Regions from separate parts of the Cohaesibacter sp. CAU 1516 genome, predicted to be linked through region 1. Evidence: predicted binding sites of a transcription regulator. Region 1 holds the regulator's gene; each other region holds the start of a gene.
The links. The regulator PhoB, encoded in region 1, activates phosphate uptake and scavenging genes when phosphate is short. The targets are predictions, from matches to a motif close to TGTCATNNANCTGTCAT.
Positions count from the first base shown of each region.

Region 2: the regulator PhoB is predicted to act here: its motif matches at 3,650-3,666, upstream of FDK21_RS07950 (glycerophosphodiester phosphodiesterase family protein).
Region 3: the regulator PhoB is predicted to act here: its motif matches at 3,638-3,654, upstream of ppk2 (polyphosphate kinase 2).
Region 4: the regulator PhoB is predicted to act here: its motif matches at 2,434-2,450, upstream of phnC (phosphonate ABC transporter ATP-binding protein).

Region 1 is NZ_VANT01000003.1:70,306-75,963, forward strand. Features, by position in the region: gene pstA (phosphate ABC transporter permease PstA) at 1-420, shown strand, start outside; gene pstB (phosphate ABC transporter ATP-binding protein PstB) at 525-1,328, shown strand; gene phoU (phosphate signaling complex protein PhoU) at 1,405-2,076, shown strand; gene phoB (phosphate regulon transcriptional regulator PhoB) at 2,218-2,916, shown strand; gene FDK21_RS10040 (L,D-transpeptidase family protein) at 2,999-4,480, opposite strand; gene dapD (2,3,4,5-tetrahydropyridine-2,6-dicarboxylate N-succinyltransferase) at 5,308-5,658, shown strand, end outside.
Region 2 is NZ_VANT01000002.1:224,471-230,128, forward strand. Features, by position in the region: gene sdhA (succinate dehydrogenase flavoprotein subunit) at 1-1,274, opposite strand, end outside; gene sdhD (succinate dehydrogenase, hydrophobic membrane anchor protein) at 1,282-1,656, opposite strand; gene sdhC (succinate dehydrogenase, cytochrome b556 subunit) at 1,675-2,079, opposite strand; gene FDK21_RS07945 (MaoC family dehydratase) at 2,529-3,578, opposite strand; gene FDK21_RS07950 (glycerophosphodiester phosphodiesterase family protein) at 3,742-4,971, shown strand; gene FDK21_RS07955 (DUF1737 domain-containing protein) at 4,998-5,216, opposite strand; gene FDK21_RS07960 (CoA ester lyase) at 5,213-5,658, opposite strand, start outside.
Region 3 is NZ_VANT01000008.1:113,011-118,668, reverse strand. Features, by position in the region: gene FDK21_RS17875 (undecaprenyl-phosphate glucose phosphotransferase) at 1-866, shown strand, start outside; tRNA gene FDK21_RS17870 (tRNA-Pro) at 1,053-1,129, shown strand; gene FDK21_RS17865 (hypothetical protein) at 1,257-1,817, opposite strand; gene ppk2 (polyphosphate kinase 2) at 2,654-3,478, opposite strand; gene FDK21_RS17855 (hypothetical protein) at 3,961-4,242, shown strand; partial or broken gene FDK21_RS17850 (MerR family transcriptional regulator) at 5,399-5,629, opposite strand.
Region 4 is NZ_VANT01000005.1:8,240-13,897, forward strand. Features, by position in the region: gene phnE (phosphonate ABC transporter, permease protein PhnE) at 1-202, opposite strand, end outside; gene phnD (phosphonate ABC transporter substrate-binding protein) at 487-1,401, opposite strand; gene phnC (phosphonate ABC transporter ATP-binding protein) at 1,489-2,334, opposite strand; gene FDK21_RS13415 (acetyltransferase) at 2,519-3,154, opposite strand; gene phnL (phosphonate C-P lyase system protein PhnL) at 3,164-3,937, opposite strand; gene phnK (phosphonate C-P lyase system protein PhnK) at 3,951-4,808, opposite strand; gene FDK21_RS13430 (alpha-D-ribose 1-methylphosphonate 5-phosphate C-P-lyase PhnJ) at 4,805-5,658, opposite strand, start outside.

The sequences.
Region 1 (5,658 bases):
ACGCTGATGACCCTGCCAACCATCATCATCGCTACCCGCTCTGCCTTGAAGGCGGTTCCACCGTCCATCCGGGAAGCGGCCCTCGGGGTTGGTGCATCCAAGACACAAGCCATTTTCCACCATGTGCTGCCCCTTGCCTCTCCGGGCATTCTAACCGGCACCATCATTGGTCTGGCTCAGGCCCTTGGGGAAACCGCACCGTTGCTGATGATCGGCATGGTGGCGTTCGTCAAGGATTTTCCAGTCAATCCGTTTGATCCGGCGACCGCCCTTCCGGTCCAGATTTACATGTGGGCCGGTGCAGCGGAACGCGCCTTTGTCGAGCGCACCTCGGCTGCCATCATGATCCTTCTGGGCTTCCTCGCCCTGATGAATATTTCTGCGGTGCTTCTGCGTCGCCGCTTCGAGCGTCGCTGGTAGTCAGCGACGCCGTGAACCAACGTTATTCCCGCGCTCGCCGATGACCACAGGTCAATCGAGTTCAGAACAAGCGAGCCCCGAACAGGATAGTGAAAGCATTGACCATGCAGGATACCAACCCGAATATTCAGAACGCCTCCGCGCGTGCGAAGCCGATCAAGATGTCCGGCGAGAAAGTCACCGTCCATTATGGTGAGAAGCAGGCTCTGTTCGATGTCGATCTGAAGATCGAAGAAAATCAGGTCACCGCACTGATCGGCCCGTCCGGCTGTGGCAAGTCGACTTTCCTGCGTTGCCTGAACCGGATGAATGACACGATCGACATTTGTCGCGTCGGCGGCGCCATCAAGCTTGGCGACAGTGACATTTACGACCCAAAGGTGGATGTGGTCGAGCTGCGTGCCCGCGTTGGCATGGTGTTCCAGAAGCCCAACCCATTCCCCAAGAGCATCTTCGAGAATGTGGCCTATGGCCCGCGCATTCACGGTCTTTGCCGCAACAAGGCCGAGATGGAAGAGGTTGTTGTCTCTTCCTTGCAGAAGGCCGGTCTGTTTGAAGAAATCAAGGACCGCCTTGATGAGCCAGGCACCGGCCTGTCCGGTGGGCAGCAACAGCGCCTGTGCATTGCGCGCGCCATCGCGGTCAGCCCGGAAGTCATCCTGATGGATGAGCCCTGCTCGGCCCTTGACCCGATCGCCACGGCAAAGGTTGAGGAGCTGATTGACGAATTGCGCGAGAATTACACCATCGTCATCGTGACCCACTCCATGCAGCAGGCTGCCCGTGTGTCTCAGCGCACCGCTTTCTTCCATCTTGGCAATCTCGTCGAGGAAGGCCAAACCGATATGATCTTTACCAACCCGAAAGATCAGCGGACGCAGGACTATATCACCGGCCGCTTCGGCTAAGCTTTTTGACTTCGCGGCAGGCTGGAATCAGCACATTCTGGCCGCCAAATGAGCGACTATCAGGGGAATACCAAGAATGTCTGATCATATTGTCTCGTCCTATGATGACGACCTGCGCGAGCTGACCGGCCGCATTGCCGAAATGGGTGGCCATGCAGAGCGCATGGTGGAAGAAGCTGTTAGTTCTCTGGTCCGCATGGACATGAGTGCGGCCCATGCAACGGTCGCAAAGGATGCGCTCATCAACAAGCTGGATCAGGAAATCGAAGAGAAAGCCGTTCTCACCATCGCCCGTCGCCAACCAATGGCGAAGGATTTGCGTGAGATTGTGGCAGCCCTGCGCATTTCCATCGATCTGGAGCGCGTTGCCGATCTGGGCAAGAATATTGCCCGCAACGCCTTGGCTCTGGAAGGCCGCAGCCATCCAAAGCAGTTGATGCACGGCATCGAGCATATGGCCGAGATCACCCTTGACCAGCTGCGCCGGACGCTGGATGCCTATACCGCCCACGACGAGAATGTGGCATTGGCCGTGGTCCAGAAGGACCGTGAAGTGGATGCCCTGTACAATTCGTTGTTCCGTGAGTTCCTCACTTACATGATGGAAGATCCACGCAACATCACCGTTTGCACCAACCTGCTGTTTGCTGCCAAACATCTCGAACGCGTCGGAGATCATGCAACCAACATCGCTGAAACGATCTATTATGTGAAAACCGGGCATACGATGGATGATCGTCCCCTGTGATGCTCAAGGAGCCGTCTGGTCTCCTGACATCGTCCATCAAAAACGGGCATGACGTCGTCTTGGATGTCGTGCCAACTTGAAGGTATGATCCGATTTTTTGCCCCTGCAGGCACGGATCTTCGGAATGTGGAACATTTGGCTATGAGCCCCAAAGTAATGATCGTGGAGGATGAAGAAGCCCTTAGCCTTCTTCTGCGTTACAATCTGGAAGCCGAAGGCTATCAGGTAGAGGTTATTGCCCGCGGTGATGAAGCGGAGAGCAGGTTGCAGGAAACCCTTCCAGACCTGTTGCTTCTGGATTGGATGCTGCCGGGACTGTCTGGCATCGAATTGTGCAGGCGCTTGCGTGCGAAACCGAAAACCCTCAAGCTCCCCGTCATCATGCTGACGGCGCGGGGCGAGGAATCCGAGCGCATTCGCGGACTTTCCACCGGTGCTGATGATTATGTGGTCAAGCCCTTCTCCGTACCAGAGCTGATGGCCCGTGTGCGGGCAATCCTGCGCCGGGCCAGCCCGGATCTGGTCGCAACCATCCTTAAGGCCGGAGATTTGGAGCTAAACCGGGAGACCCATCGCGTCAAACGCGCCAATCGCGAGGTCAATCTGGGCCCGACCGAATATCGTCTGCTGGAATTTCTGATGCAGAATCCGGGCCGTGTCTATTCCCGCGAACAGCTGCTCGATGGGGTCTGGGGCCATGATGTCTATGTCGACGAGCGGACCGTAGATGTCCATGTGGGGCGCCTGCGCAAAACCATCAATCGGGGCCGGGTGAAAGATCCCATCCGCACCGTGCGTGGCTCAGGCTATAGCTTCGACGACCAGTTCTCTGTCGAGTGATCCCGCACCGACCCTACCATAAGAAAAAAGCCCGGATCTTTTGCAAGGTCCGGGCTTTTTTGATTGTCAAATGGTCGCGCCTCTAGTTGCTGGCGACCTGCGCACTATTGCGCTTCTTGAACAGGCGGAAGATGCCGCGGCTCTTTGGCTTTTTTACTGTTGCGACCGAGCGCTTGGGCTTGGTGATTTTTCTCACCACGCGCTGTTTCTTGACCTTGGCCGGCGTCTTCTTGGCATATTTCGGCAAGGAGGGTTTGGTCAACACAATGAAATCCGTGCCTTGTGGCGTGGTTTCGCGGCTGAAGCCTCGATCGGATATGGTGAGCGATGCACCATTGCCAATCAGGTGATTAACCTGCGCGCGGACATGATCAGGAATGATGACACGATCGAGAATGTCTGTGGACGCCACGATCCCATCATCGGCGCCCGGATCAGTCACCCCATAGCGGTCTTGCAGCCTGGCTGTCAGCATGTCACCAAGAGCCAGCGCCCGCCAATCAAGCTTACCCTCTTCTTCACGCGAAAGCGACGCGGTGAAGAGGTGAGCGCCGAGCACTTGCTCAGGATTGCGGATCTGGATCGGAGCATCGAACAGGGGCTTGAAATTGTGACGCACAAAGAGGTGGCCAGTCGGCACTGCGCCCTTGCCTGCTGCCTGATACAATTGCGCCAGCAGGGTCTGATCGATCTTGGTGGAGATTGAAGACTGGCGGCTTTCGATGCTGTCTTTCTTGGAGGCGACAAAAGCGTTGACAGCACTCAGTGTCATTTTGCCCACAAGGCCATCGGGCGCGCCCGCATCAAAGCCCAGTTTGTTCAGCAAGGTCTGGACTTCATGGACCAGATTGCCTTTGGCCTGACGGGTGATGAAAATACGCAAGGGCTTGTCGCTCTGGCGGATTTCAGCAAACCGGTTGAGGCGCTTGGCCATTTGATGGGCCAACGGATCAAGCGGTGGCTTGTCGGACAGGAGGGCAACCTTGCCAAAGGTCTTGCTGGCCTGCCGTTCGACTGCCTGTACGGACGACAGTTTGTCGAAAGAGGTCATTTCCTCTGGCTGGAACAGCGCCGGATGGGCAATCAGTTCCGGTGCAGCATCACGATTGGCAATCACCACATGGGCGCCACGCTCGGTGAGGCTGAAAAGCTTTTTGGCAAAGCCGTTGGGCAACCGGATGCAGCCATGGGACGCCGGATAGCTCGGCACAGAATTGGATTCATGCAAGGCAATGCCAGACCATGTCAGGCGCTGCATGTAAGGCATCGGCGCGCTGTTATAGAGGTTGGAGAAATGGCGGCGACGCTTTTCCAGAATGGAATAGATGCCGGTCGGGGTGGTGTGGCCGCGCTTGCCGGTCGAAACACGCGAGGTCGCAATTTCCTCACCGCCCTTGAAGACCCGCAGACGCTGATCCTTGCGCGAGACAATGATCTGCACAGGCGCGTCCAACGTAGGATCCAGATGTTTTTCAGCCTTGCTGGAAACAGGCAGTTGCGAGACAGGCGTGCCAGCCGCAGCTCCGACAGCGGTGCTGGACAGAAGCACGGTAACAGTGAGCATCAGCTTGCTCGGCGCTTTCCCTTGGTGAACCAATTCTTTTCCCTCATTCGATCGGAAACCACCCCATCCTTGGTCAAACGTTCCATACGTCAGGCCCGGATTTTCCGGCTGGCTTCAATTCAACATTCGGGCCGAAGGATGATCCTGAGAACCACCCACGCCGGCAGCAATACACATTCGAGAATATCGTATCAGTATATCTGTCTATATTGGTCAGACAAGAATATTTTCCTCAGGAGAGGCGTTTTCACCCAGCGCGGTGCCAACCGGAAAAAGCGCTCTATTCTGCCATTTCCCCATCCCCATCGGAGTCTGTCTCACGCAAAGTTGATCGCCTTACCCAAACGTCAAAAAGGTGACAACCCTGCAAAGAGAAGCAAAACTTAACTTTTCTTAACGTTTTGCGCAAGAATACTTTAGCGACACTCCCTAAACCAAATAGATACGCCATATTTTTAAACAATCTATTTAAGCGCAGGAAATTTCGACTCTCGCACTTGTGTTTGCCGGGAACTTTATCTGTCCATAACCTCGAAATGCCCCTGATTGCCCCGACTTTATATTGACACCGCTACTAGGGTGCTTATGGTTTGGCCGAATACTCGTGCAAGAGGGTGTGTGCGGGTGATTGAAGCATGTGCCATATCCAATCTTGACTGGCCCAGAGATGGATGTTGTACAGAGACAGTTTCCGTCTTTGCAATGACCGAGCCATCTCGCTTGGTGCAAGAAACGGAAGACAGATTGCGCCGTTCCCCGCACCGGCTCACCGTGGCTTTGTCACCGGAACCGGGCAGGACGTGCACTTGAGAAAAAGGCAAAAAGACATGACGCAGGTTGACTTGGCTTCCCTTCAAACAATGATCGACGACGCGTTCGAGAAACGCGACAGCATCACCAACACCACCAATGGTGACATTCGCGGCGCGGTCGAAAAGGCGCTGACCTTGCTGGATAGTGGTCAGGCGCGCGTGGCTGAAAAAGGCGCTGATGGCAATTGGGTGGTCAATCAGTGGCTGAAGAAAGCCGTGTTGCTGTCTTTCCGCCTCAACCCGATGGAAATCATCAAGGGTGGTCCGGGCGATGCAACCTGGTGGGACAAGGTGCCTTCCAAGTTTGACGGCTGGAGCGGTCTTGATTTCGAGAAAGCCGGTTTCCGTGCCGTGCCAAACTGTATC
Region 2 (5,658 bases), on a different contig from region 1:
GCACGGCCAAAGACCACAAGGTCGATCAGGGAGTTGGAACCAAGACGGTTGGCGCCATGAACGGACGCACAGGCAGCTTCACCCACAGCCATCAGGCCCGGTGCAACGGCATTTGGATCATCTTTGGTCGGTGCCAGCACTTCACCCCAATAGTTGGTTGGAATACCACCCATATTGTAGTGAACGGTCGGCAGAACCGGAATCGGTTCCTTGGTCAGATCGACGCCGGCAAAGATTTCCGCACTTTCGGAAATGCCCGGCAGGCGCTCAGCCAGAATGGCCGGATCGAGGTGATCCAGATGCAGGAAGATATGGTCTTTATCAGGACCAACACCACGGCCTTCACGGATCTCCATGGTCATGCAGCGCGAGACAACGTCACGCGAGGCCAGATCCTTGGCAGATGGCGCATAACGCTCCATGAAGCGCTCGCCTTCGGAGTTGACCAGATAGCCACCCTCACCGCGGGCACCCTCGGTGATCAGACAGCCAGAGCCGTAGATGCCGGTTGGGTGGAACTGAACGAATTCCATATCCTGCAGTGGCAGACCAGCGCGGGCCACCATGGCGTTGCCGTCACCCGTGCAGGTGTGGGCCGAGGTTGCAGAGAAGTAGGCGCGGCCATAACCACCGGTGCCGATCACAACCATTTTCGCATTGAAGCGATGGATGGTGCCATCGTCGAGGTTCCAGGCAACCACGCCTTCACAAACGCCATCATCACTCATCATCAGATCAAGCGCGAAATACTCGATGTAGAATTCGGCATTGTTGCGGATCGACTGGCCATAGAGGGTATGCAGGATCGCGTGACCGGTACGGTCAGCGGCAGCGCAGGTACGCTGAACGGCGGGACCTTCACCGAAATTCTGCATGTGGCCACCGAACGGACGCTGATAGATGCGGCCTTCGTCGGTACGCGAGAAAGGCACACCATAATGCTCAAGCTCGTAAACCGCCTTTGGCGCTTCACGGGCGAGATATTCCATGGCGTCGGTATCACCGAGCCAATCCGAGCCCTTGACGGTGTCAAACATGTGCCACTGCCAATGGTCAGGACCCATATTCTGCAAGGAGGCAGCGATACCACCCTGTGCGGCAACCGTGTGTGAACGGGTTGGGAAAACCTTGGTCACACAAGCGGTACGCAGGCCCTGCTCGGCCATGCCGAGGGTCGCACGCAGACCGGCACCACCGGCGCCGACGACGACAACGTCATGATAGTGGTCGTGAACCGTGTAGGCCCGGCCATTGATGCTGTAAGAACTTGCCATCGGTCTATTAACCCCCAAATGACACTTTGAGCACCGCGAACAGACAGGCGGCACCGACAACGGTGGAAAGGAAGAAGCTGGCGATCTTAGCAGAGGTCCGGAAGAGCTGGTTCTGCAGATAGTCTTCGGTGATCGTCAACGACCCTTGATACATGTGATAGCAACCCACGATCACGTAAAGCAGCAGCAGGATGGCAGCCACCGGATGGCCCACCAGCGCTTTGGCGCTTGCATAATCGGAGTTCAGTGCTTTGATGACAAACCAGACGAAGCCGATGCTCAGAAAGATCAGGCAGACGGATGTCAGGCGCATCGCCCAGTGGTGCTCGGTGCCATGATGGCTAGAGCCAAGACCACGGATGGTTTTGATAGGTGTTTTCATGTGTCTCACTCCCCGGCTTTACAATGCGGCATAGCCGATAACCCAGATCAGGCCGGTCAGCACGACGCCGCCAATCAGAGTTGCGCGATACAGGAATTCGATCTGCGGCTTTTCAATCATCGCAGGCACATCCCAGATGAAGTGGCGAATGCCACCCAGCATGTGATGCATCAGCGCCCAGGTAAAGCCGAACAGAACCAGACGTCCAAGGATCGAGCCCCACAGCATCTGTGCGGTTTCGAAAGCCTCGGGGCCCGCTGCAAGAGCGATCAGCCAATAGGCAAGGAAAAAGGTACCAGCATAGAGTGCGACACCGGACATGCGGTGACTGATGGAGATGGCCATCGAAAAGGTGACCTTGTAGGCACCCTGCTGAACGTGGGGAGAAATCGGGCGTTTGCCCTTCAGGTCGACGTCTGTCATATTTTTCGGTCCTCGACAGGTGACGCTTACGTAAGAAGCAACCGTAAGATTGGTTGACTAGCTCAAAGTCATACCGACAAAAGAGCTTTTGGTCAAAGCCAGTGACGATCAAATCATACGACTTTGGCCTAAAAGTTACACAAACGGAAACCGTCTGCGCGCGCGGCTACGCGATCAGTACATGACACCTTCTAAAAGATAGGTTACCCGCTGGTCGTTGATCTGGATCGCATTTTGAACAAGTGGGATAACTTTTTTCTCCTCACTTGGTACAATTGACAATCAAAACGCACCCTTGAGCGACACAAGACACAGCTATGGCGTCATCGTTCCAGCATGGGCCAGTTGTGACGATGCAACAAGGCACAATTCAGCAACCCACCTATCGACTAATAGCATAAGTATATCAGTATTTTACACTAGAAAACCAGAGATCACATGCAGCACCACTAGCGGGGCAGCAGCACCCAGAGATCGAGATCCAAAATCACCGCTTGTGCATAACCGGCCTCGTCCTTGCCGGGATAAGTCACGCAGGAACAGTCCTTCGTGGCAAAGAGTCGCAACCGCAGGGCACCGACATCATCGCGTCCGGGCAGTTCCGCCTTGTCCAGCACCTCCGACCAGGCAAACACCGTGTCCCCGGCAAAAAGCGGCGCCACATGACGGCCACCATTGATTGCAGCCACATGAAACGCATTGCCGAGCCCATTGAAGGACAAGGCCCGCGCCAACGAAATGACATGCCCGCCATAAATCAGCCTGCGACCAAAGCGCCCCTGCCCTTCCGTGAACTGGTTGAAATGCACCTTGGCGGTGTTCTGATAGAGCCGGGTCGCCATCTGATGCTCGGCTTCTTCCACGGTCATGCCATCCACATGATCGATTCGCTCGCCAATCTCATAGTCGCCCCACAGATGCGGCGAGCCGGACAAAGCCAGATCGAAGCCATCGACATCAAGCACAGGCACCGCGTCCCCCAGACTGTCCGCGCCAAGGGCCTTGGGCAGCAGGGGCACATGATCATGCCCGGTCGGCGTTTCAGGCTCTTTCTTGCGCACCATCACCCAGCGCACATAATCCAGCACCACGTCCCCGTGCTGATTGACGCCGGTCGAGCGCACATAAACGACCCCGGTCTTGCCGTTGGAATTTTCCTTCAGGCCAATCACCTCGGACTGGGCCGACAGGCTGTCCCCCGGATAGACCGGCACAAGGAAGCGACAGCCCGCATAGCCCAGATTGGCCACCGCATTGAGCGAAATGTCCGGCACCGTCTTGCCGAATACGATGTGAAAGACCAGCAGATCATCAATCGGCGCGCGCTCATAGCCAATAGCCCGGGCAAAAGCATCCGAACTCTGCACCGCAAAGCGCGACCCATAGAGCGCCGTATAGAGCGACGCGTCGCCGGTGGTCACCGTGCGCGGGGTCGCATGGCGAATGATCTGACCGATGGAAAAATCCTCGAAATAATTGCCCGGATTGGTCTTGCTCATCTTTATCCTCCCTCAGACGCATGGAATAGTGTCAATGCGCTTGAAGAAACTATATTGCAGCGCAGCAATGCTGTCATTCAAACGTTAGGATGACAGGGTAACTCTGTCGGCTCCCGCTCAAACCGACAAACGGATTGATTCGCTCGCCCCATCTGAGGATTCCATGCTTTCCCATATTGCCCGACCGTTTATTGTATCTCTGGCCTTCATCGCCGCCCCGCTTGGTCTCGCTGACGCCGCCACCATCGGCCCGCGTCCCCTCTTCCTTGTCGACCAGATGAAGGACGGCCCGCTGAAGGACAAACTTGCGGCCTGTGTCAGCGAGATCGAGGCTGGCAAGATCCTCACCCCGCGCCTCTTTTCCATTGGCCATCGCGGCGCACCGTTGCAATTCCCCGAGCATACGCTGGAAAGCTACAAGGCCGCCGCCCGCATGGGGGCAGGCATCATCGAATGCGACGTCACCTTCACCAAAGACAAACAGCTGGTCTGCCGCCACGCGCAAGATGACCTCCACACCACCACTAACATTCTGGCCACTGATCTCGCGGCCACCTGCGCCAAGCCCTTCAGCCCGGCATCGGGCGACAAGAAAGCCGCCGCACGATGCCTGACCGCCGACCTGACGCTCGCTGAATTCCGGCAACTCAACGGCAAGATGGATGCAGCCAACCCGCGCGCCACCGATGTTGATAGCTACATGTCCGCAACGGCCGGATGGCGCACCGATCTCTATGCCAATGCGGCGGGCACGCTGATGACACACAAGGAATCAATCGCCCTGCTCAAATCGCTGGGTTCGAAATTCACCCCGGAACTCAAAGCCCCTGCCGTCCCGATGCCCTTTGAGGGCATGAGCCAGACCGACTATGCCCAGAAACTGATCGATGACTATAAGGAAGCAGGGGTTCCACCGTCCGACGTCTGGCCACAAAGCTTCAATCTCGATGACGTGCTTTACTGGATCGAGCATGAACCCGCCTTTGGCAAACAGGCCGTCTGGCTCGATGGCCGCTATGGCAAGGATATGGACATCATGGATGCTTCAACCTTTCAGCCCTCGATGCAGGAGCTGAAAGAAATGGGCGTCCATTATCTCGCCCCACCGCTCTGGATGCTGGTCACCGCCAAGGATGGCAAAATCGTCCCCTCCACCTACGCGCGCGAAGCCAAGGCAGCAGGCCTCAAACTCATCGCATGGTCGCTGGAACGCTCCGGCAATCTGGCAAAAGGCGGCGGCTGGTACTATCGCTCGGTTAATGAGGTCATCACACAGGAAGGCGATGTCTATGCGCTTCTCAACCTGCTGGCCAACGACATCGGCGTCACAGGCACCTTCTCCGACTGGCCCGCCACCACCACCTTCTTCGCCAATTGCATGGATCTGGAATAGGGATTCTCAAATAGAAAAAGGGGCGCTCAAAGCGCCCCTAATTTCACCTCACGGTCATAGTCAAACGGCTCGACCTCTTTGACCACCGCTTGCCCGCATTTCATGATGCCTTCCTTGGCATCATAGGCATAGCTGGGCGAGCCATAGAGCTCCCACCCTTGAGACAGGGCTTCCGTCACCTTGTGGCAAAAGCCTGCATCATCGATGGCTGTGAGAAACCGATAGACTTTTTGTCTTTCACTCATGACTTCTGCTCATCCCGCTTGGCAATGGCATCGGCAATTTCGACGACCCGGCGGGCCATTTCCGCATGCAGACGTTCGACCATTTTGCCATTGATGGTCATCACATTCTTCGACTGATTTTCCGGCGCATCAAACGCGTCGATAATGGTCCGGCAGGAGGCGATTTCCTCCGCGCTTGGCGAGAAGATTCGATTGCAATCCTCGATCTGTTTGGGATGGATAATCGTCTTGCCATCCATACCCATCTGGGCGCCCTGTTCACACTCGGCTACGAAACCTTCCGCATCATTGAACTGATTGAACACCCCGTCAAGGATGGTCAGATCCGACATCCGGGCAGCAGCCAGACATTGCATCAGCCACGGCATCATCGGCGCCCGGCCCGGCACCATAGCGGTGCGGGTTTCTTTCGACAAGTCATTGGTTCCCAACACAAAACAGG
Region 3 (5,658 bases), on a different contig from region 1:
CTGCGATTGTTGCGGGCTATCCCAAGCTCGGCACTGTCAGTGATTTGGTCGAGTTTTCCCGTCTTTGCAAAATCGACATGTTGATTGTCACCATTCCCGTGACCGCAGAGAATCGTGTCTTGCAGATGCTGCACAAGCTCTGGGTTCTACCGCTTGATATTCATCTGAGCGCTCACATGAACAAGATGCAGTTCCGTCGCCGCACATACAGCTATGTCGGAAATTTGCCCACCGTGCCGGTCTTTGCCAAACCGATCGCCAATTGGGGTTCGTTGTTCAAACGCGCCTTTGATGTGGTGGTCGCGGCGACAGCTATTCTTGTGCTGTCTCCCCTGCTGGTTGGCACAGCCATCGCCATCAAACGCGACAGCAAGGGACCAATCATCTTCAAACAGAAGCGTCTTGGCTTCAACAACGAGGAAGTGGTCGTTTACAAATTCCGCTCCCTCTATCATGAAAGCTCCGACCAGAAGGCGCAGAAATCGGTCACCAAGAACGACAATCGCGTCACCAAGATCGGTCGCTTCATCCGCAAGACGTCGATTGATGAGTTGCCACAATTGTTCAACGTGCTTTCCGGCACCTTGTCACTCGTTGGCCCCCGGCCCCATGTGCCGCACCAGCAGACCAACAACAAGTTGTTCGAGGAAGTGGCCGACGGTTATATGGCGCGCCACAAGGTCAAGCCGGGCATCACAGGCTGGGCGCAGATCCATGGCTGGCGCGGTGAAATTGACGATCCGGAGAAACTCAAGCAGCGTGTCCAGCATGATATCTACTATATCGAAAACTGGTCGTTATCGATGGATCTATATATCCTTGCCGTCACGCCACTCAAGCTGCTCAATCAGGACAATGCCTATTGATCAGCCACGCGAATGGATGACCGCTGATTGTATCAGGGCCAGCATGCCACATGCCGGCCCTTTTCCGTTCTGCCTCTGAAATCCAACTTTGTTATGCATTTCAAAGCGGTTGACTGAGGATAATTGCCCAACCGGGCGCAAGTTTTATTGCAAGCGGATGACAATGACTCTATAAAGCCCACGTGTCGGAGCGTAGCGCAGCCTGGTAGCGCACTTCGCTGGGGGTGAAGGGGTCGTAGGTTCGAATCCTATCGCTCCGACCATTACTTCCCCTACAGCATTGATTTCATTGATAAATTTAGATCGACGATTTTTTACCCGCAATCATACCCACAATTTGAAATTCACTGTGACGCCCTAAAACGCGAAAAGGACCGCAATAACACCTATCTATTCATTGATCAAAACAAATTCGTCAAAATCTTTTGCGGTCATGGATTTAACAACATCGACAATTTCTGGAATAGTGGATCGTATATCATTTGCCAATTCCTCAATCTGATTTGCTATATCGATCAGAACGGCAGCGTCGAGATCATGGACTCTAAGTTTCAGTTTTCCATGAGCACTGAACTTTAAAAGCTCATTTTTCCCTGCTACAAATTTGCCGTGCGCCAAAAGATTGCGAACATTGACAGAATAGTGAGCGGTAGAATCCAACAGTTCTTTTATTTTATCGCTTAATTCATCACCAAGCGGACTAGCCAGCGAACGTGCGGCAGCCTGAAGTGAACTAATTTTTGCTTTGGAGGTCATGTTCTCTGTAATGCTCAGGGCATGAGTGGGATCTAACCTGAATAGTGCCACGAACATAATATCAATTTCAGCCTCCACTAAACTCCACCAGACCATTATCAGCCCGATGTTGTAAATTGATTGTGCATCCAACGTAGGTTTTTCAATTGGAGTCAGAAAGTCATTTGGGTCGTAGTTTATTGGCCAATCATCCACCGGAATTTCTCGCTGAAATGGTTATTTCTAGTTATTTGACTATTTATGATCGCTGTGACTTCGTCCATTAAAAAAATGTTCGTATTCTAATGCCTCGCCCAATCGCCACTAGAAATTGCATCTATAGTCTCAGCGATATTTATTAGAAGAGCAGTTTTTCCCGTCCAATTGAAATCGCCATGCACCCATGCGCCAAGGCAATTTGGATAGCCAGCGGTAATTAGGTATTGAGCGAGCAGGCCAAATTGCTTGCAAGCATGGGCCGGATTTAGCGCTCCCCGCCCATCACGAGTGCGACGGAAAGCACGCGTGATTGATCGGCCTTGCTCGTCCACAAAGGTCAGGGTGATCCGGCCGTAATTGTGTTGCTTGATGGTGTGAAGCATCAACGGCACGTCGCGGCCCTGATAATCGATCCGCCCTGTTATATGCGCCCCCGTCGTCCATATGCCGCACCCACTGGGCGCTTGATCAAGCCAATCATTCAGTTGGGCTAGGGCTTGCTGGCGCTGTGCGCTCTGTTGCTGTAACGCCTTGAAGGCATCATTGTCGTTAGCCTGCTGTCTGCGTGCTAACCATCTGTCGTTTGATGGTCGAACCGACAACAAAGCATTGTCAAAAACGGTTTGCTTTTGATCCCACTTGTTGCCATCGCCGCTATCGCTCCGACCATTTTCTTCTCTTTAAAATCTATCCATCTTCCCCTCGCAGCATATTGCTTGCTGCGCCTCTTGCGCGTTTGCCTGAAGGGGACTGGACATTTCCAATGCAAACACAAAAGGCGCGATCAAAGCCGCGCCTTGTGGTTTGCAGGGACTGTTCTCCGAAGACAGCTCTCAAAGGTCCTTGTGGACCTCCGGCACGAAGGTCTGCTCGTCCATTGGTGGACGAACATAGCCGCTCTGGACCGGTCGCGGTTCCAGCTCGAGCGGCTCGGGTGTCAGATCCTCATAAGGCACCATCGAGAGAAGGTGACTGATGCAATTGATCCGCGCATGTTTCTTGATGTCCGACTCGACCACATACCAAGGCGCTTGCTTGATGTCCGTATGGGCGAACATTTCATCCTTCGCCTTGGAGTAATCCATCCATCTTTTGCGGCTTTCCAGATCCATTGGGCTCAGCTTCCAACGTTTTGTCGGATCTTTCAGGCGGTTCTGAAAGCGGCGTTCCTGCTCTTCGTCTGAAACGGAGAACCAGTATTTGATCAACTGGATGCCTGAACGCACCAGCATGCGCTCAAATTCCGGACAACTGCGCAAAAACTCGCGATATTCTTCCTCAGTGCAGAATCCCATGACCCGCTCGACACCAGCCCGGTTGTACCAGGATCGGTCCAAAATGATCATCTCACCCCGAGCAGGCAAATGGGCGACGTAGCGCTGGAAATACCATTGAGTCTTTTCGCGCTCGGTCGGAGCGGGCAAGGCAACGACTTGCGTGATGCGTGGATTGAGCGGTTCGGTGATCCGCTTGATGGTTCCGCCCTTGCCTGCAGCATCACGGCCTTCAAAGATGACGACCACCCGATGTCCGGTCTGCTTGATCCATTCCTGCATTTTCACAAGTTCAATCTGCAGGCGCAGCAACTCGCTTTCATACAGTTCGCTGGAGATCTTGCCGCTCTTTTTCTGGTCTTCGGAAGAGTTTTTCTTCGCCATCTGCCTGCCTCGCTGTCGTTACCGGAAAAAGCCTAACATAGGGAGACGCACAGTTTGCATACGTAAATTTCCCATGCCCCATAAAAAAGATGCACAGACACAGCTTGTTTGGCACTGAATGACAAACAAAGCCCAGAGCTGCTTGCTGACATCAAGACATGTCACATGAGTGCAATATCCGATGCCTAGGTTCGCTGCATCACATTGGCAGGGGTGACATCCACTGAGTCGCTCTTGTCGGAGATCGTTAGGCTCAGCGCATGGCCATTTGCCACGCTGGCCGAACCACGCACACCAGAGCGTCATGGTTTCTGACCGATGATGCCTATACTGGCCCTGTTGGATTGCGGGGCCATTTTTTTGTCCGGCAGTCTGTTCTGTCGTAACAGTTAACGACATTCTTACAAAAAGCACAGATTTTTGCGGTTCGGGCAAAAAGACGATTAAGATTTCGGCGCTATACTGAAGCAATGATACCAGCATTGTCCATAGCCTCCGCCGGAATGACGGCTGCAGCAGATCGCCTCGAGGATATCGCGATCGGCATCGCCAATCCTGTGCCCGACAATGCGCCGGAAACGACAGTCAAGGCACAGTCAGAGGTCAAGCCGACCGATCCGATTGCGCCAGTCTCCGCATCCCCCAGTCTTGATCCTGCCAAATTGGTGGAATTGATTGAAGCGGAGGTTGCCTTCAAGGCCAGTGCCTTGGCAACCAAGACGGTTGCATCTGCCTCTCAGGACCTGATGGAAGCCCTGCGCTAACCTCCCTGCCCTCATGGCGACCCTATCTGTCTTCAGAGCGAGCCTGATCAAGGATTCGCTTGCATTCGAGCAGTTCGAACAGCGTGGATTGCAGACGGCGAATATCGTCTCTTGCCATGCCGGCTTTGGGCTTTTCAGACTTGGCGGCATCTTCCGAGCGTCCACGCAGCCGATTGAACAGGCTGGTACCGCCGCTTTGTTCACCCAAGACGCGCTGCGCTTCGGAAACCGAAATAGACGCAGCCTCACCAGAAACGAATTTGGGTTCACCCATTGCCAGATCGCGGGGTAGCGCAACGCCGTGATGCTCGCCCTCATGCGGATGCATCCGCGCCAGATTGGCGGCCTTTGGCGGCTGCATGTCGCTGGTTGGGACCTGTTGCTGAGTTGACTTTGCGACGACTGGCTGTGGGAGGGTAGTGGATGAAAGCAGCTGCTGCGGTTCTTGCCAAACAGATGGCTGACCGACGGGCTGAGCTTGGTCCGGCTCCCTTGTGACAACAGGTTGGGCCGGTTGTGGGGCAGAAGACTGAGGCTGCTGGTCCTGATAGTGCGGCTCGGCCACCGGACGTTGAGCCAGAGCAGTTGCGGCATATGGCCCTGTCAGAGGCCCGGTCTGGGACCCAGTCTGAGGCCCGGTCTGGGACCCAGTCTGAGGCCCGGTCTGGGGCCCTGCTTGAAGTCCTGAAGGTGGCGCAGCTTGCGGGCCCGGTTGGTTCGGAGCGGGAGCGGCTGGGTGGGCAGGACCCGCGTCACCTTGTCCGAGCACTGCATTTGCTGCCGCCTGCTGGATCGCATGCACGGCCGCAGCCGGTTGCGGAACGGGTGCTGTAGCTGTTCCGTGATTGACTGGAGCTGAGGGAGCGGCTTGAGGGGCATTGTATCCCCCCGCAGCAGGATGCACAGGTTGGGCGGCAGAATGATCCGCTCCTTGCGCTGGCATCTGACCTGCCGGGTGAGCCATCTGTTGCTGAGGCGATTCCGGTGCCGAGGTGCGTGGCGCAACCAATGGCGGACGGGCCACTTCCAACTGATTGGGTTCAAGATAGTCCTGATGTGCGGAAGTCGCCCCTGCATCAGTCTGTGCGGCAGTTGCGGTTTCTGATGTCTCATCGGTGCCGACGATCGTGTCGATCACATGGCGGACACCTTGCTCTTTCAGAATGCGCTGCACGCCTTTGATCGTGTATCCCTCATCATAAAGCAGATGGCGGATACCCTTGAGCAGATCAATATCATCGGGACGATAGTAGCGACGACCGCCGCCCCGCTTCATCGGCTTGATCTGGGAGAAGCGGGTTTCCCAAAAGCGCAGCACATGCTGCGGCAGGTCGAGATCCTGCGCAACTTCGCTGATCGTCCGAAATGCATCTGGGCTTTTGCGCAAGATTCCCACCTAGCTCGCGTAACCGATTA
Region 4 (5,658 bases), on a different contig from region 1:
AATCGAAAAAGTAAGGCAATCGGTCGAAGAACTTACCCGCATTGGTTTCGTTGGCGAACCAGAGCGAGGAAAGCAAGGCGACCAGCAATATCCCAACCGACAACAGGGTGTAGGTGCGGCGCTTGCGGTTGAGGTCCTGCCAATGGCGCTCAACAGTCTTGTTGCTTTCCGACAAGGGGATCGTGGGCGTCATGTTTGTCATGTCTTCACCGAACTAAAGAAAAAGCGTCCAGAGCAGTCTCGCCTAGATGGTCAGCGAGCTGGTTCCGGATCAGCGCACAAAACTGGAGATGGTTGCCGAACGATCAGCTGAGCCGCTGATGCCATCGCACAAAAGGAAAAGCGCAATCAGGCATCTGCCTGATTGTTGCCAGCCTCTTCATCCACCTGATGTGCATTTGAGAGTTGCGATGGGTCCGGACATGCTCCGCACCCATCATTTCATTTCCAGTCATCCATTCTCAAAGCTTTGAGAATGCGATCCAGTTAAGAACCGATTTTTGCCTTACGAGCAGCAATGATGGCTTGGTAGAACTCTTCATTGACTTCGGTGAAGCCTTTGTAATCGCCGCCCTGGATGGCAGAGAAGCAATCCTGGTTGGATTCTGGCAGAGCCATCATGAAGGCTTTGAATTTGGCTTTGGTGTCGTCGCTGAGGGTCGAGCGCACAACGATCGGGCCATTCGGGATCAGTGGGGACTGCCACAGCTGAACCAGATCACCCATGTCGAGGATGCCTTTATCGACCATTTTCTTCAGGTTGCCAGAGGTGTAACCATCTTCGAATTTGCCAACGCCGGAAGACCAGGTGGTGCCAGCATCGAAGTTGCCTTTGACCACTTCGAGAACAAGGTTTTCATGACCACCGCCAAAGCCGGTGTCACCGAAATATTCCTTGATCTGACCACCAATAGCAGCAGGCAGGGTGACAGATGGGACAAGGAAACCGGAGGTGGAATCCGGATCGGCGAAACCGAGTTTTTTGCCCTTCATGTCTTCCAGCTTGGACATGCCGGAATCCTTGCGAGCAACCATGACGGAATAGTAGCCGGTCGACCCATCGGTCTGAACGGTGGTCAGGATTGGCTCAACGGCCTTTGGATCTTTCAAATACACTTTGGCATAGCCGGAAGCGCCAAGCTCTGCATAATCAAGGGTGCCGCCGAGCAGGCCCTGAATCACGCCGTCATAGTCGGCAGCGGGGAAAAGGGAAACCTTTTCAACGCCGATGGCAGCAGGCAGGGCATCAACGAGGCACTGGAAGTTGCGCAGACGGTCCGCTTCGTTTTCACCACCCAAAATGCCGATGCGGAATTCTTTTTCAGCGGCAAAGGAAGGCGCAGCGGCACCGGCTGCCAGAGCAGCCACGGAAACGGCGGCAAGAATTGCTTTTTTAAACATGTTCGTGTCTCCTGGTTTCAACCGGCTTAGCCGGTGTCATCCCTGTTGTTAAATCGAAGATTTTTGGTTCGTTCACTGTTGGCCTATTCACGCTGGCGAAGCGATCTCGGCTGCAGCCATTGACGCGACCGGGGCGACGGCTGGCTCGAAAGATTCCTTGATGGAGGTCGAAGTGATGGCTTCGGAGATTTCGGCATCTTCCAAAGAGCCGTAAATCATCTTCACCGCATCATTGGTCAGCTCAGAGGATGGGCCATCGAACACCACACGGCCCTGATACATGCCGATGATCCGCTGACAGTAGGCACGCGCCGTATCAAGGGTATGCAGATTGGTCACCACCGTGATGCCGTCCCGCTCATTGATATCCTTGAGGCTGTCCATCACGATCTGCGCATTGAGCGGATCAAGGGATGCAATCGGCTCGTCTGCCAAGATGACCTTGGGACTCTGCATCAAGGCGCGCGCAATGGCGACACGCTGCTGCTGACCACCGGACAAGGTCCCTGCCCGCTGCAAGGCGGTTTGCTCAATGCCCAGTCGCTCAAGTGCGATCAGGGCTTCGGCCCGCTCTTGCCTTGTAAAGATGTTAAACAGATTAAGCAGCGTGTTGCGATGATTGAGACGGCCCAACAGCACGTTGGTCAACACGTCGAGCCGTGGCACCAGATTGAACTGCTGGAAGATCATGGCGCAATCGCGCTGCCAATCGCGCAACTCACGCCCCTTGATCGACGAGACCTTTTTGTCATCACAGGAGATCGCGCCTTCGGACGGGTCAATGAGGCGGTTGATCATCCGCAACAGGGTCGACTTGCCCGCCCCAGAGCGTCCAATGATCCCAACCATCTGGCCTTGTGGAATGGTCACTGTGACGGAGTCAACGGCTGTATTGGTGCCGAAGCGGCGTGTCACATTGGTCAATTCCAGCATCTGGTTTTCTCCCGCAAGCGCCAAGCAATGCGCTTTGAATTGTTCGTTTCGATCTGGCGAACATCTACGAATTCTTTGTGAAAGGCGCATGTAAAGCATGTTTCAGTTGTGTGACAGGCGATGCTTTCCTGCGGATAAACCTTCAAAACAAATAGCCGTTTGATCAGGAATAATGCCGTTGCAATCAGCGCTCGTAACGCGCCAAAAACGCATCAATTTGAAGATTGCGAAAATCTTCCAGCGCAGCGCGCAAATCCTCGTGGGGCCAGTCCCACCAAGCCAATGCAATCAAACGTTTGGCGATCTCTAGAGGGAAGCGTTCGCGGATGAGGCGGGCAGGTACGCCACCGACGATGGCATAATCAGGCACGTCTTTTGAGACCACCGCCCCTGCCCCGATCACCGCCCCATGACCAACGCGCACACCGGGCAGGATGGTTGCCCCATGACCGATCCAGACATCGTGGTCGATCCGGACCTTGTTATCGCGACGCCAGGCGAAAAAGTCCTGATCCATATCTGCATCCGCAAAATAGTCTGACGCGCGATAGGTAAAATGATGCTGGGTGGCACGCCATGTGGGGTGATTGGTGGCATTGATGCGCACCGCATTGGCGATATTGGCAAACTTGCCAATCTCTGCATGCCATATGTCGCAATCCAGCATCACATAGGAATAGTCGCCCATGGTCGTCTCGGCGATGCGGCTACGGTCGGCGACCTCCGTGTAACGACCAAGCAGGCTGTCGCTGACTTTGGCTGTCTCATGGATCAAAGGGTCGACACCAAGGCGGGTTTTATTGGTCAGGTGGTCCGGCATGATCGTTCCTTATGCGCTTGTGGCTCCGACCAGATTGTCTCTGGCTTGCTCTGTCTGCAGTTGGGCATTGGTGGCAAAGCTCGAGACATCAATGATCTGGTCCGCGATGGCGTCACGAACATCGGCATCGTGAAAAATGCCGAGCAGTGCGACATTCTTGGCTTTCTTTTCTTCGATCAGATCAATGACAATCGCGCGGTTGGCGGCATCAAGCGAGGCCGTTGGCTCATCAAGCAGCAGGATCGGGTGATCGGTGAGGAAACCACGGGCAATGTTGACCCTTTGCTGTTCGCCACCGGAGAAAGTGGCAGGCGGAAGTTGCCAGAGCTTTTCAGGCAGATTGAGCCGCGCAAGCATCGCGCAGGCCCGCTCGCGGGCTTCCGCCACATCCGCGCCTTGGGCAACCAGCGGCTCGGCTGCGACATCCATGGCCGAGACACGGGGCATGGCGCGCAAAAACTGGCTGACATAGCCGATGGTTTCGCGGCGGACCGACAGGATGGTGCGCGGATCGGCGGTGGCAAGATCCACCATCTTGTCACGGTGACAGGTCAGGATCTGGCCCTGATTGACCGCGTAATTGCCGTAAATCATTTTCAGGATCGAGCTTTTGCCAACCCCGGACGGGCCACCGAGCACGGCGCATTGGCCCGCATGGAGCACCAGATTGACCCGCGAGACCACGGGAATGGTGATCGAGCCACGCAAATGCATGACGAAGCTTTTGGCAACGTTGGTGACGATCAACGGCGTTGCCTTCATCTCATGGTTGGGAGACGTCATCAATCGAGCCTTTCTAGACCTGCAGGATGGAAGAAATGAGTAGCTGGGTGTAAGGCGCTTGCGGATCATCCAGCACCCGATCGGTGAGACCGGTTTCGATGACCCGGCCACCTTTCATCACCACCATGCGGTGGGACAGCAGACGGGCGACTGCCAGATCGTGGGTGACGACAATCGCCGCCAGCCCCAATTCGGCCACCAGACCGCGCATCAAATCGAGCAACCGAGCCTGTACCGACACATCGAGACCGCCGGTTGGTTCATCCATAAAGATGAGACGCGGACCGGTGACCAGATTGCGGGCGATCTGCAGGCGCTGGCGCATACCGCCGGAAAAGGCGCGAGGTTCGTCGTCGATGCGATCGGCGGAGATTTCCACCTGTTCGAGCCAATCGGTCGCGGTCTGGCGGATATCGCCATAATGGCGCTGACCGATGGCCATCAGCCTTTCGCCGACATTGGCACCGGCAGAGACCGTCATGCGCAGTCCGTCGGCGGGATTTTGATGAACAAAGCCCCAATCGGTGCGCATCAGAAAACGCTTTTCGGCTTCACCCAGCCGGAAGACCTCGCGCATCGCCCCATCGCGCATGCGGTAATTGACCATGCCGGAGGTTGGCGTCAGGCGGGTGGAGATGCAGTTGAGCAAGGTGGTTTTACCTGACCCGGACTCGCCGACAATGGCCAGCACTTCGCCGGGCCAGAGATCAAAGCTGATCTCTTCACAGCCAACGCGTCGGCCATAATATTTGCTGACCGAGCGGACCTGCAGCAAAGGCTCTTCATTGAGGTCCGTCGGGCGCTGGGCAACCAGCGAGGATTTGGCCTCGAACTCTTTGCCATGGAATTGGGAGGAGTGTGGCTGGCTCATGCTGGCACCTCTTGATCATGGTTGGCATCTGGTGCCATCGGGCCGCGGAAACCCTGTGCACGGCGGTCTTCGCAATAATCACTGTCGGAGCAGACAAACATCCGCTCGCCCTTGTCATCGAGAATGACCTCATCGAGATAGACGCCTGTGCCGCCACACAGAGCGCATGGCTCCTCGAAGGCCTGAATTTCAAAGGGATAATCTTCAAAATCGAGGCTGACGACATCGGTATAGGGCGGGATGGCATAAATGCGCATTTCGCGCCCGGCGCCATAAAGCTGCAGGGCTTCCATCTGATGCATTTTCGGATTGTCGAATTTCGGGGTCGGCGACGGATCCATCACATAGCGCCCCTTCACTTTGACCGGATAGGCATAGTTGGTGGCGATATGCCCCTTCTGGGCGATATCCTCATAGAGCTTCACATGCATCAGGCCATAATCCTCGACCGCATGCATTTTGCGGGTCTCGGTCTCTCGCGGCTCAAGGAAGCGCAGAGGCTCGGGGATTGGCACCTGAAAGACAATCACCTGATCTTCGCTCAAGGGCTCTTCGGGGATACGGTGACGGGTCTGAATGACGCTGGCCGCTTTGGTCTGGGTGGTGGTCTCAACCCGGGCCATCTTGGCAAAGAAGGCGCGAATGGAGACCGCGTTGGTTGTATCGTCCGACCCCTGATCGATGACCTTCAAGACATCATCTGGCCCAAGGATCGAGGCGGTCACCTGCACCCCACCGGTGCCCCAGCCATAGGGCATGGGCATTTCGCGGCTGGCAAAGGGCACCTGATAGCCGGGAATGGCAATGCCCTTGAGGATCGCTCGGCGGATCATCCGCTTGGTCTGTTCAT